2 regions of the Pelomonas sp. SE-A7 genome follow, and region 2 is predicted to be linked to the other one. Evidence: predicted binding sites of a transcription regulator. Region 2 holds the regulator's gene; the other holds the start of a gene.
The links. The regulator FNR, encoded in region 2, switches genes on or off when oxygen is low (the NO sensors DNR and NnrR bind a similar motif). The targets are predictions, from matches to a motif close to TTGATNNNNATCAA.
Positions count from the first base shown of each region.

Region 1: a site for FNR is predicted at 9,387-9,400, ahead of QT382_RS12565 (hemerythrin domain-containing protein). Genes of this name have one in related genera too.

Region 1 covers NZ_JAUASW010000001.1:2,767,750-2,782,420, forward strand. The annotation lists gene QT382_RS12530 (DNA topoisomerase III) at 1-1,826, opposite strand, end outside; gene QT382_RS12535 (SET domain-containing protein) at 1,950-2,423, shown strand; gene QT382_RS12540 (biotin--[acetyl-CoA-carboxylase] ligase) at 2,447-3,316, shown strand; gene QT382_RS12545 (hypothetical protein) at 3,316-4,026, shown strand; gene QT382_RS12550 (S8 family serine peptidase) at 4,043-6,055, opposite strand; gene gap (type I glyceraldehyde-3-phosphate dehydrogenase) at 6,206-7,204, opposite strand; gene tkt (transketolase) at 7,265-9,322, opposite strand; gene QT382_RS12565 (hemerythrin domain-containing protein) at 9,435-10,022, shown strand; gene murU (N-acetylmuramate alpha-1-phosphate uridylyltransferase MurU) at 10,050-10,739, shown strand; gene QT382_RS12575 (ligand-binding sensor domain-containing diguanylate cyclase) at 10,740-13,901, opposite strand; gene QT382_RS12580 (methyl-accepting chemotaxis protein) at 14,230-14,671, shown strand, end outside.
Region 2 covers NZ_JAUASW010000001.1:1,458,272-1,472,942, reverse strand. The annotation lists gene xseA (exodeoxyribonuclease VII large subunit) at 1-672, shown strand, start outside; gene QT382_RS06610 (superoxide dismutase) at 725-1,306, shown strand; gene QT382_RS06605 (DUF192 domain-containing protein) at 1,356-1,808, opposite strand; gene QT382_RS06600 (heavy metal translocating P-type ATPase) at 1,869-4,091, shown strand; gene ccoS (cbb3-type cytochrome oxidase assembly protein CcoS) at 4,099-4,269, shown strand; gene ccoN (cytochrome-c oxidase, cbb3-type subunit I) at 4,325-5,764, shown strand; gene ccoO (cytochrome-c oxidase, cbb3-type subunit II) at 5,784-6,401, shown strand; gene QT382_RS06580 (cbb3-type cytochrome oxidase subunit 3) at 6,419-6,595, shown strand; gene ccoP (cytochrome-c oxidase, cbb3-type subunit III) at 6,588-7,496, shown strand; gene ccoG (cytochrome c oxidase accessory protein CcoG) at 7,504-8,919, shown strand; gene QT382_RS06565 (hypothetical protein) at 8,944-9,183, shown strand; gene QT382_RS06560 (hypothetical protein) at 9,189-9,479, shown strand; gene QT382_RS06555 (DUF6265 family protein) at 9,484-9,948, opposite strand; gene QT382_RS06550 (DUF6597 domain-containing transcriptional factor) at 10,000-10,854, opposite strand; gene fnr (fumarate/nitrate reduction transcriptional regulator Fnr) at 10,900-11,646, opposite strand; gene hemN (oxygen-independent coproporphyrinogen III oxidase) at 11,745-13,148, shown strand; gene QT382_RS06535 (sulfite exporter TauE/SafE family protein) at 13,165-13,857, shown strand; gene QT382_RS06530 (NADP-dependent isocitrate dehydrogenase) at 13,978-14,671, shown strand, end outside.

The sequences.
Region 1 (14,671 bases), 1.3 Mb from region 2:
AGGCGGCCCTTCTCCATCTCGGCCAGCTGGTATTCCCAGTTGCCGGTCAGCTCGGGCTTGGTCAGCTCGTCCACGCCCAGGCCGCGCAAGAGCGTCATCAGCTGGAAGGCCTTGGCCGTGGGGATCAGCTCGCGGCCTTCGCGCAGCATGTATTTCTCGGTCAGCAGGCCTTCGATGATGGCGGCCCGCGTGGCCGGCGTTCCCAGGCCCTTCTCGGCCATGGCCTCGCGCAGCTCGTCGTCCTCGACCAGCTTGCCCGCGCCTTCCATCGCCGACAGCAGCGTGGCTTCGCTGTAGCGGGCCGGCGGCTTGGTCTGCAGGCCCTTGACGTCCACGCTCTCGGTCCGCACCACCTCGCCGGCCTTGACCGGCACCAGGCTGGCACCGCTGCCGCCCTCTACGCTGTTCTCGTCCTCGGCTTCCTTGCCGTAGATCGCCTGCCAGCCCGGCTTGACCAGCACCTTGCCGTTGGTCTGGAACTTGAATTCCTTGCCACTGGCCTTGACGGTGGAGATGCGGGTCGTGACCTGGAACTCGGCCGGCGGGAAGAACACGGCCAGGAAGCGCTTGACCACCAGGTCGTAGAGCTTGGCCTCGATCTCGGTCAGGCCCTTGGGCGACTGCAGGGTCGGGATGATGGCGAAGTGGTCCGAGACCTTGGCGTTGTCGAACACCTTCTTGGTCGGCTTGATGTAGCCGGACTTCAGCGCCAGCTTGGCATGGACCGCCAGCGGGCCGCCCTCGTCGGCCAGCATCTGGGCCGTCTGCTGGGCCACGGCCAGGTAGTCCTCGGGCAGGTAGCGCGAGTCGGTACGCGGGTAGGTCAGGGCCTTGTGCTTCTCGTACAGCGCCTGGGCCAGCGACAGCGTGGTCTTGGCCGAGAAACCGAAGCGCGAGTTGGCCTCGCGCTGCAGCGTGGTCAGGTCGTAGAGGCCGGGGCTGGCCTGCGTGCTGGGCTTGCTTTCCTCGGTGACCGTGGCCGGCTGGGCCTTGACCGCGGCAGCGATGGCGTCGGCCTCGGCGCGGGTCCAGAGGCGGTCAGCCTTGCGCTCGGCATCGTTCTCGTCCTTTTTCCAGGACGGGTCGAACCACTTGCCCTCGTACTGGCCGGCTTCGGCGTCAAAGGTGCCGCGCACCTCCCAGTAGTCGCGGTACACATGCTTGCGGATCTTCTCTTCGCGCTCCACCACGATGGACAGCGTCGGCGTCTGCACCCGGCCCACGGTGGTCAGGAAGAAGCCGCCGTCGCGCGAGTTGAAGGCGGTCATGGCCCGCGTGCCGTTGATGCCCACCAGCCAGTCGGCCTCGGAGCGGCAACGCGCGGCATCGGCCAGCGGCAGCATCTGCGCATCGCTGCGCAGCTTGTCGAAGCCCTCGCGGATCGCGGCCGGCGTCATGCTCTGCAGCCACAGGCGCTGCACCGGCTTGTCCAGCTTGCCCTTGGCGGGCTGCGCATATTGAAGAATCAGGCGGAAGATCAGCTCACCCTCGCGGCCCGCGTCACAGGCATTGATAAGGTTCGTGACGTCCTTGCGCTTGATCAGCTTGACCAGGGCATTGAGCCGGCCCTTGCTCTTGTCTATCGGGTTCAGGTCGAAATGCGGCGGGATCACCGGCAGGTGGGCAAAGCTCCACTTGCCGCGCTTGACGTCGAATTCCTCCGGCGCCTTGATCTCGACCAGGTGACCCACGGCCGAGCTGACCACATAGCTGTCGTTCTCGAAGTACTCGTCGTGTTTCTCGAACTTGCCCGAGCTCGCGGTCAGCGCGCGCACCAGGTCCTGGGCCACGCTGGGCTTCTCGGCAATGATCAGGGACTTGCTCATCTGTCTTTCATTTCTTCTACAACAGGCGCCGGGGTCGGCACCAGGGCCTGCCTACAATCCGGCCTCGCGTACGCGCGCCCACGCGCACGCACACCCATGAATTCAATGTAACCACAAGACTCGATGACGCAAGCCGCCGCCAAGAATTCCAGCCGACGCATCCAGGTCCGGCAATCGGGAGTCCACGGCCGCGGCGTCTACGCAGCGCTCGACATCGAGGCCGGCGACCGCATCATCGAGTACACCGGCGAACTGATCGACTGGCCCGAGGCCTTGCGCCGCCATCCGCACGATCCCAAGCAGCCGGACCATACCTTCTACTTCCACATCGAGGGCGGCAACGTCATCGACGCCCTGCACGGTGGCAACAGCTCGCGCTGGATCAACCACAGCTGCGACCCCAACTGCGAAGCCGAGGAGACGCCGGAGGGCCGGGTCTTCATCAAGGCGCTGCGCGACATCCTGCCGGGCGAGGAGCTGTTCTACGACTATGGCCTCGTGATCGATGAGCGCTATACGCCCAAGCTGAAGAAGCAGTTCGCCTGCCATTGCGGCAGCCCGGTTTGCCGTGGCACGATGCTGGCGCCCAAGCGCTGAGCGCCCTCTGCAAGGCCCAAGCCATGAACAATCCTTCGAACGGACACCTGAACTGGGGCGCCGAGGCGCTCTGGCAGGAACTGGAACCGCTGCTGCCCGGCCTGTCCATCGAAGTGCTGGCCCGTTGCGGCTCGACCAACACCGAACTGCTGGAGCGGCTGCGCCACAGCCAGGAAGAACAGGGCAACCGCGGCCAGGCGCGCCGCAGCCACGACCTGCAGCCCTGCCTGCTGGTGGCCGAGCACCAGACTCAGGGCCGCGGCCGCATGGGCCGCAACTGGGTGGCCAGCCCCGGCGCCTCGCTGACCTTTTCCGTGGCCATTCCCATGGCGCTGGAGGCTTCGGCCGGCCTCTCGCTGGCCGTGGGCACGGTGCTCGCCGATGCGCTGGAATCGCCGCGCGAAGGCGCGCTGCACCTGGGTCTCAAGTGGCCCAACGACCTCTGGCTGGACGGCCGCAAGCTGGGCGGCATCCTGATCGAGACCGTGCCGGCCGGCGCCAGCCGCATGGTCATCGTCGGCGTGGGCCTCAACGTGCTGGCCGAAGGCAAGCCGGCCGAGGGCCATGGCTTCGCCACCGGCTATGCCAGCCTGGACGAGCTCTACCCTGGCGTTGACGCGCCGCGCGCCCTGGCACTCGTGGCCCGGCCGCTGATTGCGCTGCTGGCCGGCTACGCGACCCAGGGCCTGGTGCCCTGGCTGGCTGCCTACCAGCGCCGCGACCTGCTGCGCGGCCAGCTGATCACCGCCGGAACCCTTGAAGGCCTGGGTGCCGGCGTCAATGCCCAGGGCGAGCTGCTGCTGCAGACCGGCAGCGGCGCGCCCACCGTGGTCAGCGGCGGCGAGGTCACGGTCCGCTTTGCGCCTTCCGAGTCTTCCAAGGACCCCAACTGATGCTGCGTGCCCTCCTCGCCCTGCTGCTGGTCGTCAATGCACTGTTCTTTTCCTGGACCCAGGGCTGGCTGGATGGCATCACCGGCGTTCGGGCCATCGGTCAGCGCGAGCCCGAGCGGCTGCAACGGGCCCAGAACGCCGAGCGCCTGAACCTGCTGAACCCGCAGGCCGCCGCCGCGCTGCAGCTGACCGCCTGCGTGGAGATAGGCCCGGTGCAAGGCGACGAGGCGCTGCAGCGGGTGCAGGCTTCGCTGGAGCGCGCCGGCATCGCCGCGGCCAGCTACGAGCTGAGCAAGGCCGAGGCCGCGGGCCAATGGGGCGTGGCGACCATCAAGCTGGGCACCAAGGATTTCCGCGAGCGCAAGGAAGAAACCTACAAGCGCCTGAAGGTCGCGTACGAGCCGCTACCCGGATTTCCGGACGAGCAGCCCAGCCTGCTGCTGAGCCGCCATCCCACCCAGAAGGCCGCCGAGGCCGCGCTGGAGTCGTTCTCGCAGCGGGCCCTCAAGGGTCTGCGTGTCCTGCAATTGCAGGCGGCCCCACCCAGCAGCACGCTGCGCTTCGAGGCCGCCGACGGCGCCCTGCAGGCCCAGCTGCGCACGCTGGCCGCCCGCGAGTTCGGCGGTCCCGGCCTGATCGCTTGCACGCCCACGGCGGCGGCTGCCGCGGCGAGCAACCCGGCGAGTGCTGCCAGCGCCGCCAGCCGCTGAGTTCCCGCGCCGACGCTCAGGCGGCTGCTTGCCGCCGACCGAGCAACAGCCCCGCCGCCACCAGGCCCAGCAGCCACAGCGGACTCGTCGTGCCACCGCCTCCACCGCCACCACCGCCACCCGAGGTGACCGGCGGGTTGCTGGTCACCGGCGCGGCCGCCACCACGAAGCTGGCATCACTGGCCGGATAGACATTGCCCTGGTCGTCCGTCACCGTGACCCGGACCACGAAAGTGCCGGCCGCCGAGGGCGTCAGCGTCACCGTCTGCAGATTGCTGGCCGAGCTGAAACCCGTGACGATGCCGCCGCCATCGACCAGTGCCCAGGCATAGCCGGCCACGGCACGGCCGGTCGGCAGGCCGCTGGCGGTGGCCGTCAGGCCGAGGCTCTGGCCGGCCGTGGGCGTGCTGCTTGTCTGGATGCCCACGCTGATGGACGTGGTCACGGCCCGCACCGCCGCGGCCGCGTCCAGCATGCCGGCGCCGCAGAAGCTGGTGTTGCAGTAGCACTCGAGCTGGTCGCTGCTGGTCGGCGCCACGCATTGGCCGGTGCCGGCCGTCGCACCGGTGCTGACGAAGGGCCGCGCACTGGCACGCAGGGCCGCAATCGCCTCGCTTGGGGTGAGGCTCGGCCGCGCGGACATCATCAGGGCCAGGGTGCCCGAGACCAGCGGTGCCGAGAAGCTGGTGCCCACCGAAGCCGCGCCGTCGGTGTAGGCGTTCTCCGCGGTCCGTGGCGTGGTCGCGCCGGTGTTGGTGGTGCTCAACATCGGATAGAGGCAGGGCTCGCCGGCGCCGGTGTTGACGCAGTTGCCGCCCGGCGCGCTGATCGTCACCTCGGGACCCAGGCTGGAGAAGCCGACCTTGCTGCCCGCATGGCGCAGCGCGGCCACCGCGACCGCGCCAGGGCAGTTGCCGGGAATGTTGACCGGCTGCCCCGCGGTGTTGCCGGCGGCGACCACGACGACGGCATTGCGGGCCGTCACGTCGCTGATCACCTCGCGGTAGAGCCGGCCGGTGCTGTCGGCGGCCGAGCAACTGCCGGCGCCGCCCAGGCTGAGGTTGAGCACCCGTGCCGGATTCGGATTGACCGGCACGCCGGGCAGGCTGATGCCCACCGCCCATTTCATGCCGGCAATGATGTCGGAGTCGTAGCCGCCGCACTTGCCGAGCACCCGCACCGGCAGGATGGGGCTGGACCAGCTGACCCCGGCGATGCCCAGGCCGTTGTTGCTGGCAGCGGCGATCAGGCCCGAGACCCGCGTGCCATGCCAGGAGCTGTTGCCAACGTCGTCGCTGCTGCAGGCGCCGAGCCGCCCGCTGTTGATGTCCGCCTGGGTCACCCAGTCGCCGGGGTCGCTGGCATCGCTGTCGTGCAGGTCGCCGTCGTTGGCCGTGGCCAGGGCAACCGTCGAGGAGCTGCTGTAGCCCACCATGTCGTAGCCGGGGAGCAGCTTGCCGGCCAGGTCGGGATGGTCGTAGCGCACGCCGGTATCCAGCACGGCCACGACGACCGAGGCCTTGCCCGTCGTCAGGTCCCAGGCGGCAGGGGCATTGATGCTGGAGACCACCTCGCCGGCCGGCGCCTTCAGGTACCACTGGCCGACCGCCGGCAGGCCGCCATTGCCGACGGCATAGAGCGGGTCATTGGGCGTGGTCGCCGTGTGGCGGCGCCGGTGGTCCACGGCCACCAGTTCCACTTCGCTGTCCTGGGCCAGGCGGCGGGCCAGCGTGGCCGAGTCCACGCCGTCGGCCAGGATCACATGGGTGCGTTCGTCCAGGCTGCGCAGCGCGGCCAGCTGCCGGCCTATGCGCATGCCGAGGCCGGTGGCACGGGTCTGGGCAATATGGCGCGCCTCGCCGGCTGCCGTGCCGGCCGCCATGATCTTGGCGCGCACGCTGGGCGCCTGGGCCTTGAAGCGCACGATCACGCGCGCATTGCTGCTTTCTTCTTGAGCGGCCTGGCTCGTCGTTGCCAGCAGGGCCAGGCTCAGACCCGCCAGCCGGCAGATCCTGGAGAAACGGAACATCGACAGCCTCGCAAGTGCTTCTGCTGGCGCCAGTGTAGGAGCCGGCCGTCGCGGCAACTGTGAAGAAGCGTCAAGGCTTTCCCTGCCCGCCGACAAAGAAAAAGGGCCCCGCTCGCGCGAGGCCCTTCAGCTGTCGGCAGTGGCCGTGGATCAGGCGGCGACAACGCGCACCATCTCCAGCACCTTGTTCGAATAGCCCCATTCGTTGTCGTACCAGGAGACCAGCTTGACGAAGGTGGAGTCCAGGGCGATGCCGGCTTCGGCGTCGAAGATCGAGGTGCGCGAATCGCCACGGAAGTCGGTGGCGACGACCTTGTCGGTCGTGTAGCCGAGCACGCCCTTGAGCGCGCCTTCGCTTTGTGCCTTCATCTCGGCGCAGATTTCGGCGTAGGTGGCCGGGCTGTTCAGCTCGACGGTCAGGTCAACGACCGACACATCGCTGGTCGGCACGCGGAAGCTCATGCCGGTCAGCTTCTTGTTCAGCTCGGGGATCACCACGCCGACGGCCTTGGCCGCGCCGGTGCTCGAGGGGATGATGTTCTCGAGGATGCCGCGGCCGCCGCGCCAGTCCTTGTTGCTCGGGCCGTCGACGGTCTTCTGCGTCGCGGTGGCCGCGTGCACCGTGGTCATCAGGCCGCGCTTGATGCCCCACTTGTCGTTCAGCACCTTGGCCAGCGGGGCCAGGCAGTTGGTCGTGCACGAGGCGTTCGAGATGATGGCCTGGCCGGCGTAGGTCTTGTGGTTGACGCCGTAGACGAACATCGGCGTGTCGTCCTTGGACGGGGCCGAGAAAACGACCTTCTTGGCGCCGGCGGCCAGGTGCTTCTCGCCGCTGGCCTTGTCCAGGAACAGGCCGGTGGCCTCGACGACGATGTCGGCGCCGACTTCATTCCACTTCAGCTCGGCCGGGTCCTTGACGGCGGTCAGGCGGATGCGCTGGCCGTTGACGATCAGGGTATTGCCGTCGACCGAGACTTCGCCGTCGAACTTGCCGTGCACGCTGTCGTACTTGAGCATGTAGGCCAGGTAGTCGGGCTCCAGCAGGTCGTTGATGGCTACGACTTCCACGTCCTTGAAGTTGGCGATGGCGGCACGGAACACCATGCGGCCGATGCGGCCGAAGCCGTTGATACCGATCTTGATCGTCATTGAAAGCTCCTCAGAAGATGTTGGAAAGAAAAAAGGGGCGCCAGTGACACCCCTTGGAATTCAGCGCTTGGCCTGGTCGAGGCGCGCCACGCCCAGCGCGACGCGAACGGTGTCGGCCACATTCTCGGGCGTAAATCCGAAATGCTTGAACAGCACCGGCGCGGGCGCCGATTCGCCATAGGTATCGATGCCGACCACGGCGGCGCAGCCGTACTTCCACCAGTAGTCGGTCACGCCCATCTCGACGGCGATGCGCGGCAGGCCGGCGGGCAGGACTTCCTGCTTGTAGGCCTTGTCCTGGCGGTCGAACACCGTCGTCGACGGCATCGAGACCACACGCACCGCGATGCCATCCTTGGCCAGCTGCTGCTGGGCATGCAGGGCCAACTGCACTTCGGAGCCGGTGGCGATGATGACGGCTTGCGCCTTCTTGCTCAGGCCGACCTCGGCCGGCTCGGCCAGCACGTAGCCGCCCTTGGCGATTTCGTCCACGGCAGTCTTGGGCGCATAGGGCAGGTTCTGGCGGCTCAGGGCCAGCACCGAAGGACGGGTGGGGTTGCCGATGGCCATGGTCCAGGCGACCACGGTTTCGGTGGTGTCGGCCGGACGCCAGACATCCAGGCCCGGGATCAGGCGCAGCGAGGCCACATGCTCGATCGACTGGTGGGTCGGGCCGTCTTCACCCAGGCCGATGGAGTCGTGCGTGAACACATGGATCACGCGCTGCTTCATCAGCGCAGCCATGCGGATGGCGTTGCGGCTGTAGTCGCTGAAGGTCAGGAAGGTGCCGCCGTAGGGGATGTAGCCGCCATGCAGGGCGATGCCGTTCATGATGGCGGCCATGCCGAACTCGCGCACGCCGTAGTTGATGTGGCGGCCGCCGTTGGAGGCACCATTGGCTTCGAAGCGCAGGGCCGGGGTCGACTTGGTGTTGGTCAGGTTGGAACCGGTCAGGTCGGCCGAGCCGCCCAGCAGTTCCGGCAGCGCGGCGGTGAAGGTTTCCAGCGCCAGCTGGCTGGCCTTGCGGCTGGCCACGGTCTGGGCTTCGCCATGGGCCTTGACCACGGCGTCAACAGCGGTCTGCGCGAAGTTGGCCGGCAGCACGCCGGCCATGCGGCGCTGGAACTCGGCAGCCAGCTCGGGGAAGGCCTCGGCATAGGCGTCGAACTGGGTGTCCCAGTCGGCTTCCAGGTTGGCGCCCTCGGTCTTGGCATCCCAGGCGTCGTACACCGCCTCGGGCACGACGAAGGGCTCATGCTCCCAGCCCAGGGCCTCACGGGTCAGCTTGATCTCGTCGGCGCCCAGGGCCTCGCCATGGGCCTTGGCCGTGCCGGCGCGGTTGGGGCTGCCCTTGCCGATGGTGGTCTTCGCGATGATCAGCGTGGGCTTGGTCTCGCTCATCTTGGCCTTGGCGATGGCAGCGTCGACGGCATTGACGTCGTGGCCGTCCACCGGGCCGATCACGTTCCAGCCATAGGCCTGGAAGCGCTGGGCCGTGTTGTCGATGAACCAGGGCTGGACCTGGCCATCAATGGAGATGCCGTTGTCGTCGTAGATGGCGATCAGCTTGTTCAGCTTCCAGGCGCCGGCCAGGGCGCAGGCCTCGTGGCTGATGCCTTCCATCAGGCAGCCGTCGCCCAGGAAGGCGTAGGTGTGATGGTCGACGATGGCGTGGTCTTCGCGGTTGAATTCCTTGGCCAGCAGCTTCTCGGCCAGGGCCAGGCCCACGGCATTGGTGATGCCCTGGCCCAGCGGACCGGTGGTGGTCTCGACGCCCGGGGTGATGCCGACTTCCGGATGGCCCGGGGTCTTGCTGTGCAGCGTGCGGAAGCCCTTCAGCTCGCCGATCGGCAGGTCGTAGCCGGTCAGGTGCAGCAGGGCATAGATCAGCATCGAGCCATGGCCGTTGGACAGCACGAAGCGGTCGCGGTCGGCCCAATGCGGATTGGCCGGGTTGTGACGCAGGTGGCGGCTCCACAGCGCGACCGAGATCTCGGCCATGCCCATGGGGGCACCCGGGTGGCCGGAATTGGCTTGCTGCACGGCGTCCATGGCCAGTGCGCGGATGGCGTTGGCCATCTGGGAGGTATTGCGGACGACTGCAGCTTTCTCGGCCATGGTGTTCGGGGCTGGTTGGGGGAAAACCCGGCATTTTACGGGCACCCCGGTTCGAGGCCCCGGCTTGATGCAGAGCAAAGCCTGATGACGACGATGCCGGCACCCTTGAGTCATGAATCCGCTGACGCTGCGCGTGATCCGCGACGAGCACCGGGCGCTCGCCGCGATGCTGCGCTCCATCCCCCTGCTGCTGGCCGAGCACCGGCGGCGCGGCACGCTGCCGGACTTCGCGGCGCTGCGCGCCATGCTGTTCTACGTGGACGAGTTTCCCGAGAAGCTGCACCACCCCAAGGAAAGCGAGCTGCTGTTCCCCAAGCTGCGTGCCCGCGCACCGGAGATCCGCGACACGCTGGACCGGCTGGAAGACGATCACGCCCGCGGCGAGCGCGCGATCCGCGACCTGGAGCATGGTCTGCTCGCCTTCGAGATGCTGGGCGAGCCGCAGCGCGAGGCCTTCGAAAAGCAGGTTCAGCGCTATGTGCACGGCTACCTGCGCCACATGGAAATCGAGGAGCGCGAAATCCTGCCGCTGGCCGTGAAGATGCTGACCGCGGCCGACTGGCAGGACCTGGACGAAGCCTTTGCCGCCAATCGCGACCCGCTGACCGGTCATGCGCCGGAGCAGATCTATCAGGCGCTGTTCGAACGCATCGTCCAGGTGCTGCCGGCGCCGCTGGGACTGGGCGAGCCGCTGCAGTGAGGCGATGACTCACTACACTGCCGGCCCATGCGAGCCATCATCCTCGCGGCCGGGCGTGGCGAGCGTCTGCGGCCGCTGACCGACACCACCCCCAAGCCGCTGCTGAAAGTGCACGGCAAGCCGCTGATCGAGTGGCACATCGAGGCCCTGGCCCGGGCCGGCGTGCGCGACATCGTCGTCAACTGCGCCTGGCTGGAAGAGCAGTTCCCCGCGCAGCTCGGTGACGGCCGCCGCTGGGGCCTGCGCCTGCACTACAGCTTCGAGCAGCAGGCCTACGGCGGCGCGCTGGAGACCGGCGGCGGCATTGCCACCGCCCTGCCGCAACTGTGTGCCGAGGGCGAGCAGGCCTTCTGGGCCGTGTCGGGTGACATTTACATGCCCGGCTTCGAATTCAGGGCCCAGGTGGCCGCCGAATTTCTCGCCTCCGACCGACTGGCCCATCTGTGGATGGTGCCCACCCAGACCCTGCATCCGCAGGGCGACTTCGCCATCGATGCCGGCGGCCATGCCCGTGCCGATGGCGGGCCGCTCCAGGTCTTCGCCAACATCGGCCTGTACCGGCCGGCCCTGTTCGAGGTGATTCGCAGCGGCGAACGGGCCCGCATGCGCAAGGCGCTGGACCATGGCATCGCCCAGGGCCGCGTCACGGCCGAGCTCTACGGTGGGCCCTGGGTCAACGTGGGCACGCCGAAGCAATTGGCCGAACTGAATGCCTGATCAAGCCTGGGGCTGGCTGCGGACGACCTTGATCGCCGGATCTTCCAGCCAGTCACTGGCCGAGGCGCGCGCGCGGCGTTGCATCTCGGCGACCTGCAGGGCCTCGTCTATGCCCAGCACGCCGACCCAGCGATTGCGGCCGGCCCGCTTGGCGGCGTAGAGCGCGCCGTCGGCCAGCGTCACGACGCCGGCCCAGTCCACGGCCCTTGGCCGCGACTTGGACAGCGGGAACACCGCGAAGCCGACCGAGCAGCTGCGCGAGATCAGCGCACCGCCGGGCAGCTTGAAGGGCGTGTCCGAGACCATGGCGCGGGCCCGCTCGGCCAGCTCCATCGCATGCTCGCGTGAAGCCGCGCGGGCCACGATCAGGAACTCCTCGCCGCCCCAGCGCACCAGGTAGTCGGCCTCGCGGAACACCGGCTGCAGCCGCTCGCGCATCTGCACCAGCACGGCGTCGCCGCCGGCATGGCCATATTCGTCGTTGACCGACTTGAAGTGGTCGATGTCGACCAGGAAGAAGATCAGGTCGCCGTCCTGCGGGGGCGAATGGCCATGGGCAACGTCTTCGTAACGCCGCAGCGTCAGCGACACGTCGGACTCGATGTGCTGGGTGAGGAAGCGGCGGTTGCGCAGGCCGGTCAGCGGGTCGGTCAGGCTCGACTCCTCCAGCGCCGCGCTCTTGACCTGCAGCGTGGCCGACAGCGTTTCCAGCTCGGCCGTGCGGTTGCGCACCATGTCCTGCAGCACCTGCTGGCGGCGGCGCAGGTAGCCGGTGCGCAGCTGGATCACGCCCAGCAGGGCCAGCAGGGCCAACACCGCAAAGACGGCATTGGCCCACCAGGTCTGCCACCAGTTGGGCAGGACCTCGACCTGCAGCATCAGCTCCTGCGGGCTCCAGGCCCCGCTGCGGTTGGTGGCGCGCACCTTGAGCAGGTATTGCCCCGGGCTGAGGTTGCTGTAGCTGGCCACCCGGAAATCGGCCCCGGTGTTGACCCAGTCGTTGTCATAGCCCTCGAGCTTGTAGCGGTAGCGGCAGCGAGCCGGATCGCTGTAGTCCAGCGCGGCGAATTCCGCACTGAAGCTGCGCTGGCCGGGCTTGAGCGAGAGGCCGGAAGCCGCCTGTCCCAGGCCCTGGCGCCGGCCATCCACGCGCAGTTCGGCCAGCACCACCGGTGGCTGGAAGTTCCAGCCGTCGAACAGGTCGGGATTGACAACAAGCAGGCCGCGGCTGCCGCCGAACAGCATGCGGCCGTCACGCGTGGCGCTGTAGGCGCGGAACCAGCCGGTGCCGATATCCACGCCATCGGCGCCGGTCAGTTCATAGACCTGATCCTTCAAGGGGTCGTAGATGTGGTGCTGGGTCCAGATGCGGCCCCGGTTGTCCTGCATCAGGTTGGCGCCGAAGGCACGGCCGCCTATGCCGTGATGCTCGCTGATACGGTCGAAGGCGGCCAGGCGGCCGTCCCATTCCAGCATCTTGTGCAGGCCTATGGCCGTGTCGACCCACAGCCGCTGCTGGCGGTCGACCAGCAGGCCCACCACCGAGACATGCGAAAGCTCCTGGCCGGCGCGCGCCTGCACGGGCAGCAGCTCGACCCCGCCCGGCGCCACGCGGAACAAGCCGTTCTCGGTACCCACCCAAAGGCCGCCGTCGGCCGCCTCGGTCAACGCATTGACGTCGCCGCTGAGCATGCGTCCGCCGGCCATCGACAGGCGCTTGAGCTGGGTGGCGCCGCGCTCGTAGAGGTAGAGCCCGTCCTGGGTCGCGATCCACAGCCGGCCGTCGCTGCCGGCAAACATGCGTCGAACGCGGCCCTGGCCCGGCTTGAGCGTCATCACCACCTGGGTACGTGCCGCATTCAGCTGGTGGACGCCGGCATCGCTGCCCAGCCAGACCACGCCGTCGCTGGTCTGTGCAATGGCGCCGACGCGGCCATTGGGAAGACCGCCGGCCCGGCCCGGCGCCGGCAGCAGCGAACGCGCCAGGCGCATTTCCCGGTCGAAGATGGCTACGCCCTTTTCGGTCGTGCCGACCCAGGTCTCGCCATCGCTGAGCTGGGCCACGCTGCGGACATTGGGATCGTCGAAAACGCCGCCATGGCCCTCGGCCTCGCGCTGTACCCAGATGCTGCGATTGCCCGGGTCATGCCGCTGCAGGCCGCCACCATACCCGCCTACCCAGAGCCAGCCCGAGCGGTCGCGCAACAGTGCGCGGACCTCGTTGCCGGCAAGGCTGGCCGGGTTGCGCGGGCTGTGGCGCAGCACCCGCAGCAGCCGGCCGTCATTGCCACGCACCTCGATGCCGCCGGTGCGGCCCACCCAAAGCTCCGAATCGCTGGCCCGCACGAATGAGGCCACGGTGCCCCGTTCTCCTTCCCGATCCAGTTGCTGGGCCTGACCGGTGGCAGGGTCCAGCACCAGCAGCTGTCCTTGCTGCGTGCCTATCCAGAGGCGACCGTCCTCGGCCTGGTGCAGTGCGTAAACGATGCGGTCGTGCAGCGGCTCGCCAGGCGCCGACAGCACGTTCTCGAAACCCTGCTTGCCGGGCCTGCGTACCGACAGGCCCTTCCAGCTGCCAACCCAGAGCGAACCGCCGCGATCGACGAGCAGCGCCTGCACCCGGTCGTCGGGCAGTCCGCCCGCGCCAGCCCGGTGGTGCTCGAAGCGGCTGCTCGCCGGATCGAAACGGTCCAGGCCACCGCCGATGGTGCCGACCCAGATGCCGCCCTGGCGATCCTCGGCCAGCGCGCGAATCGTGCCCGGCGCCAGGCTGTCGCTCTTGTCGGCCTCGCTGCGAAACACCTGCACCCGCTCGGTCGCCGGGTCGTAGACGGCCAGGCCGTCTGATTCAGTGCCGATCCAGAGCCGGCCGTCCTCGGCCGGAAACAGGGCCCGTACAAATCCCAGGCCCTTGCCGGCCTTCTCGCCCTCGGTGCGCAACTGCACCCTGAAGCTGTAGCCGTCGTAGCGCACCAGGCCCGCGCCTGTGCCAATCCAGAAAAAGCCGAACTTGTCCTGCGCCAGCGCGGCGACCACACCCGACGGGATGGCGCTGGCCTGGCCCACCGACTCGAAGCGCGGCTCGACCGGCAAGTCGGCCGCAACCGGCCCGCCCACGCAACTCAAGGCCAGACTGACGACGATGGCAAGGAGACGGCGCATTGCAAACATCCTAGCCGAGCCCCGAGCGCAGCTCGCACCGGGGCGAGGACACCGCGGCAAGCGTGGCGCAAATTGAACAAGCGATGTCTTGATCGGAGCGAGCCAGCCACCAGGACTTGGGCCACCATCAGGGCGATCCCTGAGGGTTCGTGGATACCGCCAGCACCAGGCTTCGACGTTGGGTGCCGCGTACCGCACTTTGCTGACTCACATCGCAAGAAAGCTCGAAAATTTGTGAACTAATTCCATTCGATGCGCCGTAAGCTCGCTTACCTTTGTCCCATTTTGTAACGACGCAGTGAGGGCTGGCCCCTCAGGGAGTACTGCCGTGACCGTTGCAGCGCAAGACAGCCGCTGGACCAAGTTCGCCCCGCTGGGGCTTGGCGCCCTGGGCGCCCTGGCCTGCCTCTATGGCAATGGCTTCGGGATGTTCGGCTGGATCGCCGGCGCCCTGCTACTGGCCGGCGGCGCGCTGGTCTGGCGCATGAATCGCTCAGGCCCCGACGAACTGTCTGGCCAGGTGCAGGACTACCTGCAAGGCCAGCAGCAGCTGGGCGAACAATTGCTGCCGGTCTGGAGCGGCCACATCGAGAACTCGCGCGCCCAGATGGAAACCGCGGTCGCGGCCCTGGCCCAGCGCTTCGGCGGCATCGTCGAGCAGCTGCACCAGACCGCGCGCATCAGCGATGCCGGGGCCGGCGGCAGCGGCGGCCTGGTGGCGGTGTTCGCCCATGGCGAGCAGCAGCTGGGCGAGGTCGTCGCCTCGCTGA
Region 2 (14,671 bases):
GGCGGCGGTTCGATGGAAGACCTCTGGGCCTTCAACGACGAACGCCTGGTGCGCGCCGTGGCCCACTCCGTCCTGCCGATGGTCTGTGGTGTCGGCCACGAGACCGACGTCACGCTCTGCGATCTGGCGGCCGACCTTCGTGCACCCACGCCGACCGCCGCTGCCGAGCTGGCGGCGCCCGAGCGCGACACCTGCCTGGCCGAGCTGGCCGGCCTGGCGCGCTCGCTGCAGCGCCGCATGCAGCAGCGCGTTGATGCCGCAGCCCAGCGCCTGGACCGTGCCGGTCTGCGCCTCGCCCGCCCCGGCCAGGCCCTCGCCCAGCAGCGCCGCCGGCTTGACCTGCTGGCCCAGCGCTGGGGCCAGGTCTTGCCGAACCAGCAGCAGATCCGCTCGCAGCGCCTGGACATGCTGGAGGCACGCCGCCAGCGCGCATTGCCTTCACAGTTCCAGGCCGGCGCGCTGCGCTTGGATGCGCTGGCCGCACGGCTTTCGGCGCTCGATCCGGCCCGCGTGCTGGCCCGCGGCTACGCCTGGCTGGACGACGGCTCGGGCGGCGCATTGACCTCGGTCGAGCAACTGCAGCCGGCCCAGCAGGTCAGGGCGGTGCTGGCCGATGGCGAGGCCGAGCTGCAGGTGCTGTCCACACGGCTCAAGCCTGCTGTAGGGTCTTGAGCAAGCTGCCTACAATCGTCGCCGCCTCACCCTCCCATTAGAAGGAACAGACATGGAACACACCCTGCCCGCACTGCCTTATGCCAAGGACGCCCTGGCCCCTCACTACAGCGCCGAGACGCTGGAGTTCCACCACGGCAAGCATCACAACGCCTATGTGGTGAACCTGAACAACCTGCAGAAGGGCACCGAGTTCGAAAGCAAGACGCTGGAAGAGATCGTCAAGACCTCCAGCGGCGGCATCTACAACAACGCCGCCCAGATCTGGAACCACACTTTCTTCTGGAACTGCATGAAGCCGGCCGGCGGCGGCGCTCCGACGGGCGCGCTGGCTGACGCGATCAATGCCAAGTGGGGCAGCTACGATGCCTTCAAGGAAGCCTTTGTGAAGAGCGCCGTCGGCAACTTCGGTTCGGGCTGGACCTGGCTGGTCAAGAAGGCCGATGGCTCGGTCGACATCGTCAACACCGGCGCCGCCGGCACGCCGCTGACCACCGCTGACAAGGCCCTGCTGACCGTCGACGTCTGGGAACACGCCTACTACATCGACTACCGCAACCAGCGCCAGAAGTTCGTCGAGACCTTCCTCTCGAACCTGGTGAACTGGGAGTTCGCTCAGGCCAACTACGCCTGATCTGGCCCCGCCAAAAAGAAAGCCGGCTTCGTGCCGGCTTTTTGCTTATTTATTGCGACCAAGGTTTGCCGCGCAGCTTGCTGCCGGGCTTGATGCCCTTCTTGGCGAACCAGCCGGTGTTCATCTCCAGCGCATAGCGCACCGGCTTGAGCGAGCAATGGGAGTCCAGTGTCTGCGGCTTCATTTCCTCGATGTTGACCACCGTGCCGTCGTCGGCGATGAAGGCGATGGACAGCGGCAGCAAGGTGTTCTTCATCCAGAAGCATTGCGGCTGCGGCTGGTCGAAGATGAACAGCATGCCGTTGTTGGCGGGCATGCTGGGCCGGTGCATCAGGCCGATAGCGCGCTGCTCGTCGGTCTGGGCTACCTCGGCCTGGATCAGGTGCATGCCGGCGCCGAGCTGGATGCTCGGCAGCTGCTGGGCATGGTCCTGGGCTACGCCCAGGCCGGCGGCCAGGCTCAGCAGCAGGGCGGCAAGCGCCTTGAACTTGATTTGAGTCATGTCGTCTTGAGGCAGTGTGTATAGATTATGGGGCGGCAGCGCGAGGTCGCTGCAGCACCCATGAGCACCAGCGCCCTGCCTCTTTCCAATCCAGCCAGCATCGCGGTCGACGACCCGGCGCTGCTCGCCCCGTTCACCAGCTGGGAGGGCGGCGATGCCGTATCAGCCCTGCAGTTGTCGGGCCTGCATTGCGCCGCCTGTGCCGGCATCATCGAGCGAGCCTTGCTGGCCCAGCCGGGCGTGACCGGCGCCTCGGTCCATGCCGCGGCCTCGAGGCTCAAGCTGCGCTGGCGGCCCGAGCAGGCGCGACTGGCAGACCTGGTCGCCGCAGTGGAACACGCCGGCTACGGTGCCGTACCCGACGTGGCCGCCGAGGCCCGCCGGCTGCGCCAGCGCGAACAGCGCCAGGCGCTGTGGCGGCTGTTCGTTGCCGGCTTCATGATGATGCAGGTGATGATGCTGGCCACGCCGGTCTACGTGGCGGCGCCGGGCGAGATGGCGCCCGACCAGCAGCGACTGCTGCAATGGGGCCAGTGGGTTCTGAGCCTGCCGGTGCTGATGTTCTCGGCCTCGCCGTTCTTCAAGTCCGCCTGGCTGCAATTGCGCAGTCGGCAACTGGGCATGGACGTGCCCGTGGTGCTGGGTCTGGTCGTCGCCTTTGTCGCCAGCAGCGCCGCCAGCTTCGATCCCGGCGGCCTGTTCGGCCACGAGGTCTATTTCGATTCCCTGACCATGTTCGTCAGCTTCCTGCTGGCGGGCCGCTACCTGGAGCTGCGCTGGCGGCACAAGGCGGCCGAGCAGCTGGAGCAGTCGGTGCAGGCCCTGCCGGAGTTGGCCGAGCGCATCGACGAGCAAGGCCGCAGCGAGCAGGTCCACCCCAGCCGCCTGCGCGTCGGTGACCTTCTGCGAGTGGCTGCCGGCCAGGCCTTTGCGGCCGATGGTCGCGTGCAGAGCGGCCACAGTGCGGTCAACGAAGCCCTGCTGAGTGGCGAGTCGTTGCCGGTGGCCAAGGCGATGGGCGACGAGGTGGTGGCAGGCAGTCTCAACCTCGATGCGCCGCTGCTGGTGCGGGTGGAGCGGGTAGGTGGCGACACCCGCTACGAGGCCATAGTCCGACTGATGCGTGAAGCCCTGGTCCAGCGACCCGGCAGCCTCGCGTTCGCCGAGCGCATGGCCAGGCCCTTCCTGTGGACCGTGCTGCTGCTTGCGGCAGGTGCGGCGGCCTGGTGGTCTTGGTGGGATCCATCGCGAGCGGTCTGGGTGGCGGTCTCGGTCCTGATCGTGACCTGTCCCTGTGCGCTGTCGCTGGCGGCACCGGCGGCCCGCGTGGCGGCGACCGCGGCCCTGGCACGGCGAGGGCTGCTGCTGCGACGCGCGGAGCTGCTGGAGACGCTGGCCGAGGTCGATCTTCTGGTGCTCGACAAGACCGGCACCCTGACCGAGGGCCAGCTGGTTCTGGGTCGGCACTGGCTGGCTCCCGGTGCCAATCCCGGCCTGCCGGCGATGGCGGCGGCGCTGGCGGCCCAGTCGCGCCATCCGCTTTCGCAGGCGCTGCGCCGGGCTTGCCCCGAGACGACGTTCGATTGGCGCGACGTCCGCGAGCAAGCCGGCCAGGGCCTGGAAGCCATGGACGCGGATGGTCGCAGCTGGCGCCTCGGCTCACAGGCCTGGGTAGGGCAGGGCGTGGACCCGTCGCAGGGCCTGGCCCAGCTGGCCTTCGGCTGCGAGGGTCGGGTCTTGCTCTGGTTCCTGTTCGACGAACGGATGCGAGCTGACGCCGCTGCCGCGCTGGCGGCCTGGCATGAGGCCGGGCTGGACAGCCTGCTGTTGTCCGGCGATTCGCCGGCGCGCGCCGACCGTGTGGCCGCAGCCGCCGGCGTGCAGCGTTGCATCGCAGGTGCCAGTCCCGAACGCAAGCTGGCCGTCGTGGCCGAGCTGCAGGCGGCCGGACGCAAGGTCCTGATGGTCGGCGACGGGATCAACGATGCGCCGGTGCTGGCGCGGGCCGATGCCAGCATCGTGATGGCCGAGGGCGCCATGCTGGCGCGAGCGCAGGCCGACGGCGTGCTGCTGGTCAATCGGCTGGCGGAATTGCCGCGCGCCCGCGCCTTGGCCCTGGCGATGCGCCGCATCGTCAAGCAGAACCTGGCCTGGGCCGCGCTCTACAACCTGGCCTGCGTGCCGCTGGCGTTGGCCGGCCTGCTGCCGCCCTGGGCCGCCGGCCTCGGCATGGCGCTCAGCTCGCTGCTGGTCGTGGCCAACGCGCTGCGGTTGAATCGCTAGGCCCGAGATGGAGTCGCTTTATCTGCTCGTCCCCCTGTCGGTGCTGCTGGTGCTGATGCTGGTCGGCCTGTTCGGCTGGGCGCTCAACAGCGGCCAGCTGGAGGATCTGGAGCGCGAGGGGGAGCGGATTCTGGAGCCCGAGTTGCCTTCGGTTGATGGCGATCAAGGAGCCGGCTGAGGCAGCGCCGAACAATCCTTTTCATTCAAGCGCAATGACTGAAAAGGAGTAGGCGATGGTTCAAACAGCGCCTGGTGGAAGGACCAGTTACGAGGACGGCCCGGTACGCGCCTTTGCCCTGGCGGCCGTGCTTTGGGGCGTGGTCGGCATGCTGGTCGGCGTGGTGATCGCCGCGCAGCTGGCCTGGCCCGATCTGCTGGGAGGCATCTCCTGGCTGAGCTACGGGCGGCTGCGTCCGCTGCATACCAATGCCGTGATCTTCGCCTTTGGCGGCTGCGCGCTGTTCGCGACCTCGTACCACGTGGTCCAGCGCACCGGCCAGACGCGTCTGTTCGCGCCCGGCCTGGCCTGGTTCACCTTCTGGGGCTGGCAGCTCGTGATCCTGGCGGCGGCGATCTCGCTGCCGCTGGGCATCACCAGCGGCAAGGAATACGCCGAGCTGGAATGGCCGATCGACCTCTTGATCACGGTCGTCTGGGTCAGCTACGCCGTGGTGTTCTTCGGCACCGTGGGTACCCGCAAGATCCGCCACATCTACGTGGCCAACTGGTTCTTCGGCGCCTTCATCCTCGCGGTGGCTCTGCTGCACCTGGTCAACAGCGCAGCGCTGCCGGTGAGCCTGTTCAAGAGCTACTCGGCCTATGCCGGCGTGCAGGACGCGATGGTGCAGTGGTGGTACGGCCATAACGCCGTGGGCTTCTTCCTGACCGCCGGCTTCCTCGGGATGATGTACTACTACATCCCCAAGCAGGCTGGCCGGCCGGTCTACAGCTACCGCCTGTCCATCGTCCACTTCTGGGCGCTGATCTTCACCTATATGTGGGCGGGTCCGCACCACCTGCACTACACCGCGCTGCCTGACTGGGCGCAGAGCATTGGCATGCTGTTCTCGCTGGTGCTGCTGGCGCCCAGCTGGGGCGGCATGATCAACGGCGTGATGACGCTGTCGGGCGCCTGGCACAAGCTGCGTGACGACCCCATCCTGAAGTTCCTGATCGTCTCGCTGTCCTTCTACGGCATGTCGACCTTCGAGGGGCCGATGATGTCGATCAAGACGGTCAACGCGCTCTCGCACTACACGGACTGGACCGTGGGCCATGTGCACAGCGGCGCCCTCGGCTGGGTCGGACTGATCTCCATGGGCTGCCTTTACCACCTGATCCCGCGCATGTACGGCCGCACCGAGATGTTCAGCAAGCGCGCCATCGAGCTGCACTTCTGGGTGGCGACGCTGGGCATCGTTCTCTATATCGCCGCGATGTGGATCGCCGGCGTGATGCAGGGCCTCATGTGGCGCGCCGTGAATCCGGACGGCACCCTGGTCTACACCTTCGTCGAGAGCGTCAAGGCGACCTTCCCGTTCTATGTGGTGCGCCTGGGCGGCGGGCTGCTGTACCTCGGCGGCATGCTGATCATGGCCTGGAACGTGATCAAGACCGTGCAGGCCGGCAGGGTCGAACCGGTGGCCGTGCCGCTCTTGCCGGCCCACGCCTGAAGCCAAGGAGGAAAGCAAGATGGCAAGCCAACATGTGGCCGGTCACGAGAAGATCGAGACCAACAACTTCCTGATGATCGTGCTGGTGCTGCTGACCGTGGTGGTCGGCGGCATCGTCGAGATCGTTCCGCTGTTCTTCCAGCGCTCCACCACGCAGCCCGTTGCCGGCCTCAAGCCCTACACGGCGCTGCAGGTCGCGGGCCGCGACATCTATGTGCGCGAGGGTTGCTACAACTGCCACTCGCAGATGATCCGGCCCTTCCGCGCCGAGACGCTGCGCTACGGCCACTACTCGGTGGCCGGCGAGTTCGTCTACGACCGGCCGTTCCAGTGGGGCAGCAAGCGCACCGGGCCGGACCTGCACCGCGTGGGCGGCAAGTACAGCGATGAATGGCATCGCCTGCACCTGATCAACCCGCGCGACCTGGTGCCCGAGTCCAACATGCCGGCCTACCCCTGGCTGGCCAGCCAGCCGGTGGATGCCAGCGATATGGGCAAGAAGCTGAGCGTGCTGCGTACGCTGGGCGCGCCCTACAGCGATGCCGAGGTCGCCGGCGCCGCCGAGGCGGTCAAGGGCAAGACCGAGCTGGAAGCGGTGATCGCCTACCTGCAGGTGCTCGGCACTGCGGTCAAGTAAATCAAGGAGTCGCTGCCATGGATATCAACCATTTGCGCGTGCTGGTGACGCTGGTCTCGCTGGCCTGCTTCGCCGCCATCGTGGTCTGGGCCTACAGCCGCTCGCGCAACTTCAGCGCCGCCGCCGCCCTGCCGTTCGCAGAAGGCGAGGAATCCGCCGCCCCGCTGTCGGGGCAAGGAGTGAGGAATGAGTGACTTCATCAATGACGGCTGGTCGACCTTCGTCGCCGCCGCCACCGTGCTCGGCCTGGTGCTCTGCATCGTGCTGCTGCTGATCGCGGCGCGCCGCCGCGTGATGGCCGGCGACAACACCACCGGCCATGTCTGGGACGAGGACCTGCGCGAGCTGAACAACCCGCTGCCGCGCTGGTGGATGGGCCTGTTCGTCCTGACCGTGCTGTTCTCCGGCGTCTATCTGGCCCTGTACCCTGGGCTGGGTGCCATGGCCGGCAGCCTTGGCTGGACCAGCGAGGGCCAGCATGCCAACGAGATGCTCAAGGCCCGCGAGGCCATGGCCAAGGTCTATGCCCAGTACCAGGGCAAGACGGCGGAGCAACTGGCCAATGATCCGCAGGCCATGGGCATAGGCGAGCGGCTGTTTGCCAACAACTGCGCCGGCTGCCATGGTGCCGATGCCAAGGGCAGCAAGGGTTTTCCGAACCTGACCGACAACGACTGGCTGCACGGTGGCACGCAGGAGGCCATCGAGCAGACCATCGCCAAGGGTCGTACAGGCCAGATGCCGCCGATGGCGGCAGCGGTCGGTACGCCGCAAGACGTCAAGAATCTAGCCAACTATGTGCTGAGTCTGTCCGGTAGCGCCCACAACTCGATTGCGGCCCAGCTCGGCAAGTCCAAGTTCACGGCCTGCGCTGCGTGCCATGGCATGGACGGCAAGGGCAACCCGGCCCTGGGTGCTCCCAACCTGACCGACAAGATCTGGCTGCACGGCTGGGGCGAGGACGCCGTGGTCCGCATGATCAATGAAGGCAAGACCAACCAGATGCCGGCCCATGAGGCGCGGCTGAGCCCCGAGCAGGTCCATGTGCTGGGCGCCTATGTCTGGTCCCTGTCGGCGGGAGCCGCGAAGCCCTGAGCCATTGATGAGCATTCCGGAAGATTCCAGCGTCCAGGTCATCTCGCTCTACCGGGCCGAGGACAAGATCCACGCGCGGGCCGTGCACGGCTGGTTCGCGGCTTGGCGCTGGGGCCTGGTCTGGTTCACCCAGCTGCTGTTCTACGGCCTGCCCTGGCTGGAGTGGAACGCGCGCCAGGCCATGCTTTTCGACCTGGGCGCGCGTCGCTTCTACATCTTCGGCCTGGTCCTCTATCCGCAGGACTTCATCTATCTGACCGCGCTGCTGATGATCTCGGCCTATGCGCTGTTCCTGTTCACCGCGGTGGCGGGGCGGCTCTGGTGCGGCTATGCCTGCCCGCAGACGGTCTACACCGAGATCTTCATGTGGGTGGAGAAGCTCTTCGAGGGCGACCGCCAGGCCCGCATCAAGCTCGACAAGGCGCCCTGGAGCTTCAACAAGCTCTGGCGCAAGGCCGGCAAGCAGACGGCCTGGATTGCGACGGGCCTGTGGACCGGCTTCACCTTCGTCGGCTATTTCACGCCGATACGGCAGCTGGCTGGCGAGGTGCTTGCCTTCGGTCTCGGGCCCTGGGAGGCCTTCTGGATCCTGTTCTACGGCTTCGCCACTTATGGCAACGCCGGCTACATGCGCGAGCAGGTCTGCAAGTACATGTGCCCCTATGCACGCTTTCAGAGCGCCATGTTCGACAAGGACACGCTGATCATCAGCTACGACGCCGAACGCGGCGAGCCGCGCGGCTCGCGCAGCAAGAAGGCCGATCCCAAGGCTCTGGGCCTGGGTTCCTGCATCGACTGCACGCTGTGCGTCCAGGTCTGTCCGACCGGTATCGACATCCGCCAGGGCCTGCAGTACGAGTGCATAGGCTGTGCGGCCTGCATCGACGTCTGCAACGACGTGATGGACAAGATGAGCTACCCGCGCGGTCTGATCCGCTACGACACCGAGAACGGACTGTCGCAGCACCTCAGTCGCCTGCAACTGGTGCGGCGCATGTTCAGGCCGCGGGTGCTGATCTACGGCAGCATCCTGCTCCTGGTCTGTGTTGCGATGGCCGTGAGCCTGGCCATGCGCGAGCCGGTGCGCATGGACGTGGTGCGCGACCGCGCCAGTCTGGCTCGCCTCGTCGAGGACGGCATGGTCGAGAACCTCTACCGGGTGCAGCTGATGAATGCGACCGAGCAGGAGCAGCGGGTCAGCCTGTCGGTCCAGGGCCTGCCGGGCCTGCGCCTGCGAGACGCCACCGTGGTGACACTGGCGCCGGCCGAGGCCAAATGGGTGACGCTGGCCCTGCGACTTGCTCCCGAGGCGGCGCAGGCAGCCGGATCGGGCGTCCACAAGATCGAGTTCCTGTTGACCCGTGAGGGCCCTGAGGCGCAGGCCGGCCCGCACGAGAAATCCAGTTTCGTGGTGCCGCGCTGAACGGCAGCTACAAGGAGAGCATTCATGCAAGCCAGCCAGAATGACAAGCCCGCCCCCTGGTGGCGCGAACGCCTGATGTGGTTGGTGGTCGGCGGCCCGGCTGCGGTCGTGATCGCCAGCTTTGCCACGCTGACCCTGGCGATGCGCCATCCCGACCCGGTGATCGAGGTGGCCAGCCGGCCCTCGGCCGACAGCGAGGGTGATGCGGCGGCGATGCAGCCTGCGGTCAAGGCCCGCAACCATGCCGCCACTGGCGGCCGCTGAACAGCATGGATTCGCAGCTCGACAAGGGCCTGCCGCCGTCGCGCCTGGCGATGGTCGTGCTGTGGCCCTCGTTCATGATGGCCGGCGTGCTGGAGGCGCTGATCTTCGCCGTGGTCGATCCGGGCGACTTGTGGGTCAGCGATCAGCTGGGCCTGTCCAGGCAAGGCTGCTATACCCTGGTGTTCCTGCTTCTGTGGCTGCTGGTCAGCATCGCCGCGGGCATCAGCGTGCTGCTGGCCCGCATGCCCGAAGACAATGAGCCCGGCCGGCGCAGCGCGCCGCACTGGCCGCGCTAGCGCGTCACTTGGCCGAGGGCTCGAAGCGCCATTCCATGCCGCGCAGCCTGCCCTGCATCTGCCCTTCGATGCGGGCGCGCAGCGCGCCGTCGGCCTCCTGCCAGTAGATCACCCGCTGGGGGAAGTCATGGGCCAGGTTCTCGAACACGACACGGCGCTCGCCCATCTCCTTGAGCTTGAATTCCACCACCGGCTTGCCGCCTGGGCTGGCCAGGTAGGCGATGCCGGCGGCCGTCTCGACGATGCGCAGGAACTCGAAGCTGCTGCCGCGCTTGGCCGAGGTCGTCAGGTTGACCGCGGCCATCAGCTGGCCGCGCGGGCCCAGCCAGGATTCCTGGACGGTCTCGCCGTCCTTGCTCTGGGTCCAGCTGCCGGCCATCCAGGCGAGCTTGTCCAGCGACTGGGCCTGGCTGGCCAGGCTGCTGCCCAGCAGGGTCAGGGCGGCGAGGCAGCGAATTGAGGCATGCATGTGGAGGACTCCGTCTTGTCCGTTGATGAGGCCTCCAGCCTAGGCACGAGCTCAGCCCGGGTCTTGTACGAATCCGACATCAGCGGCGCCGACCATGGCGGCCGACAGGCCTTGCAGCGAACGATGGAAGGCGGCCGGCGGCAGGCCGGCAAAACGCCTGAAGTCGCGGACCATGTGGGCCTGGTCGAAATAGCCCGCGGCCAGCGCCGCCTCCACCCAGCGGCCGGCCTGCGGCGACTCGAGCCGATCGAAGACCCGGCGGAAACGCAGGATGCTGGCCAGCAGCCGCGGCGGCACGCCGACCTCGGCGCGGAAGCGTCGCTCCAGCTGGCGGCCCGACATCTCGCAGCTGGCCGCCAAGGCATCGATGCTCAGCTCGCCCTCGCTGGCTTGCAGGGCGCGCACGCCTGCGCTCACCGCGGCATCGGGTTGGTGCCGGACCTGGTCGAGGCGGCGCAGCAGGAAGCGTTCGACGATGGCAACGCGCGCGCGCGCTTCAGCGGCTTCGTGAATCTCGTCCAGCAGGCTTTCGCCGGCCTGGCCCCAGGGCGTGGCCAGGTCCAGGCGGGCGTCCAGCAATTCATGCAGCGGCGGCAGCTCGCCAAGCAGGGCGCGTGCGCCAGCCGGTCGGAAGCGCACGCCGATCACGCCCGCGCGTCGCCCCGGTTGCAGCAGCAGCGGGCCGGTGATCTGGCCGGCAAAGACCAGCCGCGATTGCTCGCCGGCGCCGCTGGCCGATCCGTCGTATTCCAGGAACGGGTCGCCGTAGTGCAGCAGCAGCTCCGGATGTCCGTCGGGCACGATGCGCTGGGCCTCGGCCGCCGCGCCATGGTCGGCCTCGAACACCCAGATGCAGTGCAGGAAGGCGGCCAGCCGGGGCGGGGGGGCGAACTCGGCGAAGAACATCAGGGACGGGCAGGGTGGGCGAAGGCCCAGTATGCCCGCCGCCCGTCAGCAGGCTTGGCCGTTGAGCAGCTGCTGCAGGCCGGCCTGGTCCAGGATGCGGATCTGGCGCTGCTTGACCTCGAGCAGGCCCTCGTCCTGGAACTTGGAAAAGGTGCGGCTGACGGTCTCGAGCTTGAGGCCCAGGTAGCTGCCGATTTCCTCGCGGGTCATGCGCAGCACCAGGCTTGACGCGGAGAAGCCGCGGGCGTTGAGGCGCTGAGTCAGGTTGAGCAGGAAGGCGGCGAGGCGTTCCTCGGCGCGCATCGATCCCAGCAGCAGCATCACGCCGTGGTCGCGCACGATCTCGCGGCTCATGATCTTGTGGAACTGGCGCTGCAGGTCGTTGATCTCGCGCGAGAGCTCCTCCAGCTGGCTGAACGGAATCACGCAGACCTGCGAGTCCTCCAGCGCCACGGCATCGCAGCTGTGGCGGTCGTTGCTGATGCCGTCCAGACCGAGCAGCTCCCCGGCCATCTGGAAGCCGGTCACCTGGTCGCGGCCGTCCTCGGACGAGACGCAGGTCTTGAAGAAGCCGGTGCGCACCGCATAGATCGCCTGGAACTCGTCGCCGGTGCGGAACAGGGTGTCGCCGCGCGGCACCGACTTGCGGCTGCCGACCATGGTGTCGATCTGGTCCAGGTTGTCAGGGCTCAGGCCCACCGGCAAGCAAAGCTCGCGCAGATTGCAGCTGGAGCAGGCGACCTTGAAGTGCTCGGGCTTGACGGCAGTGGGGGTGGCGGTGGCGGCTTGCATGATGCTCCTCAAACTGAGCCGCATTGTTCGATGCCTCATGCGCAGGGAGATTGATCGGCATCAATTCGTTTGGCGATGCCCTTGGCAAAGTAGCGTTCATGGTCAAGACGCTCTCCGCCCCACCGCCCGGCATCGATGCCGACCTGCTGCGCCGATTCGACGTGGCCGGACCACGCTATACGTCCTACCCGACGGCAGACCGTTTCGTCGAGGCCTTTGGTGAATCCGAGTACATCCGCGCGCTGGAACAGCGCCGCGACATGGTCGGCGGCAGCGCGCCGCTGTCGGTCTATGTCCATATTCCTTTCTGCGAATCGGTCTGCTACTACTGCGCCTGCAACAAGGTGATCACCAAGCACCATGAGCGTGCCGGTGAGTACCTGCAGGCGCTGCGCAAAGAGATCGCCTTGACGCTGCGCCACCTGGACCGAGCCCCGCTGGTCTCGCAGCTTCACTTCGGTGGTGGCTCGCCGACCTTCCTGAGCGACGCCGAACTGGAAGCGCTGATGGCCGACCTGCGCCAGGCCTTCCGGCTGCAGCCGGGGGCCGAGGTGTCCATCGAAGTTGATCCACGCACGGTCGACGCCGGGCGGCTGGCCCATCTGCGCCGGCTCGGCTTCAACCGGCTTTCCTTCGGCGTGCAGGACTTCGACCCCGACGTGCAGAAGGCAGTGCATCGCATCCAGAGCCATGACAGCGTGGTCTCGCTGATGCAGGAGGCGAGGGCGCTGGGCTTCGAGTCCATCAATGTGGACCTGATCTACGGCCTGCCGCTGCAGACGCCGGCCAGCTTTGCCCGAACAGTGCAGCAGGTGGCCTCGCTGAGGCCGGACCGCATTGCTCTGTATGGCTACGCCCATCTGCCGCAACGCTTCAAGCCGCAGCGCCGCATCGATGCGGCTCAGCTGCCGCAGGCGGCCGACAAGATCCAGATGCTGGCCGGGGCCATCGGCGGCTTCCTGTCGAACGGCTACAGCTACATCGGCATGGACCATTTCGCGCTGCACGAGGATTCCCTGGCCGTGGCCAAGCGCCAGGGTCGGTTGCACCGCAATTTCCAGGGCTACAGCACCCAGCCGGACTGCGACCTGATCGGCCTGGGCGTCTCCAGCATCGGACGGGTGGGCGCCACCTACAGCCAAAGCGTCAAGACCTTGCCGGAGTACTACGACGCGCTGGCCCAGGATCAGCTGCCGGTGGCCCGTGGCCTGGCGCTCAACCGCGACGAACTGCTGCGCCGCGCGGTGATCATGGCCCTGATGTGCCAGGGCCGGATCGAGTTCGAGTCGATAGAGCTGGCCCATCTGATCGACTTCAAGCGCTACTTTGCGTCGGAGCTGGCTCAGCTGCATGGGCTGGAGGAGACCGGCATGGTCGTCGTCGAGCCGGCCGCCATCCAGGTGACCGCCCTGGGCTGGTACTTCGTGCGGGCCGTGGCCATGGTGTTCGACCGCTACCTGCAGGCCGACCAGCAACGGGCGCGCTTCTCGCGCATCATTTGAACGCCCGGGCAACGGCATGCTGGACCTTGCGCTCGCCGGATCAGCCCTACTGATGGGGTTGGCGGGAACGCCGCATTGCCTGGTCATGTGCGGCGCATCGTCCGCCGCCTGCAGCCGGGGAGGCCACGCTTCGGCGGGTGCATTCCAGATCGGACGGCTGCTCAGCTACTCGGTGGCAGGCGCACTCGCCGCAGCGAGTGTCGGTGCGCTTGCCTGGCTGGGTAGTGCCGCAGCCTGGTTGCGGCCGCTCTGGTTGCTCGTCCATTGCGCGGCCCTGTTGCTGGGGCTCTACCTGCTGGTCTTCGCGCGCCAGCCGGCGTGGCTGGCCCAGTTCGGTCGGCAGACCGCCGAAGTCAGCGTGGCCGTGCCAGGGGCAGGGGCGGGGCGGGTAGGCCTGTCGGCGCCGGCCCGCTCCGGCCTGCTTGGCCTGGCCTGGGTCGCCTGGCCTTGCGGGTTGCTGCAATCGGCGTTGCTGACCGCCAGCCTGGCCAGCGGGCCGGCCGCCGGCGCAGGGGTCATGGCCTCATTTGCGGGCGCCTCGGGCCTGGGCCTGGCCCTGGGGCCGGCGGTACTGAAGCGCTCGCTGGGCGGCGAAGGCATGGCCTGGGCGGTGCGCCTGGCTGGCTTGTGCCTTGTCGTCGCTTCCGGCTGGGCGCTGGGCCATGGGCTGTGGCTGCAGATCGCCCTGATCTGCGGCCTCCCGACCTGAGTCGCCGGGCGGCCAAGACTTATATAAGACTGGGGCTCGCAGCCCGGCGCGGCTGTCCTAGAATCGCCGCTCTAGTTGTCCCACCCCCTGCGCCTGCTTGTTGGCCGATCTGGATTCCCCATGACTACTCAGCAACCGACCATCATCTACACCCTGACCGACGAAGCGCCGCTGCTGGCGACCGCCTCGTTCCTGCCCATCGTCCGCGCCTTCGCGGCGCCGGCGGGTGTGAATGTCGAGACCAGTGACATCTCCGTGGCCGGCCGCATCCTGGGCCAGTTCCCGGAGAGCCTGCGTGAAGACCAGCGCGTGCCGGACCGCCTGTCCGAGCTGGGCAAGCTGACGCTGAAGGCCGAGGCCAACATCATCAAGCTGCCCAACATCAGCGCCTCGGTGGCCCAGCTGAAGGCCGCGATCAAGGAGCTGCAGGGTCAGGGCTATGCGATCCCGGATTACCCGGAATCGCCCAAGACCGATGAAGAAAAGGACATCCGCGCCCGCTACAACAAGTGCGTCGGCAGCGCGGTGAACCCGGTGCTGCGCGAAGGCAACTCCGACCGCCGCGCACCCAAGGCCGTCAAGGAATACGCCCGCAAGAACCCGCACAGCATGGCCGACTGGAGCCAGGCCTCGCGCTCGCATGTCTCGCACATGCATGGCGGCGACTTCTATCACGGCGAAAAGTCGATGACGCTGGACCGCCCGCGTAACGTCAAGATGGAGCTGATCACGAAGAGCGGCAAGACCATCGTTCTGAAGCCCAAGGTGGCGCTGCTGGACCGCGAGGTGATCGACAGCATGTTCATGAGCAAGA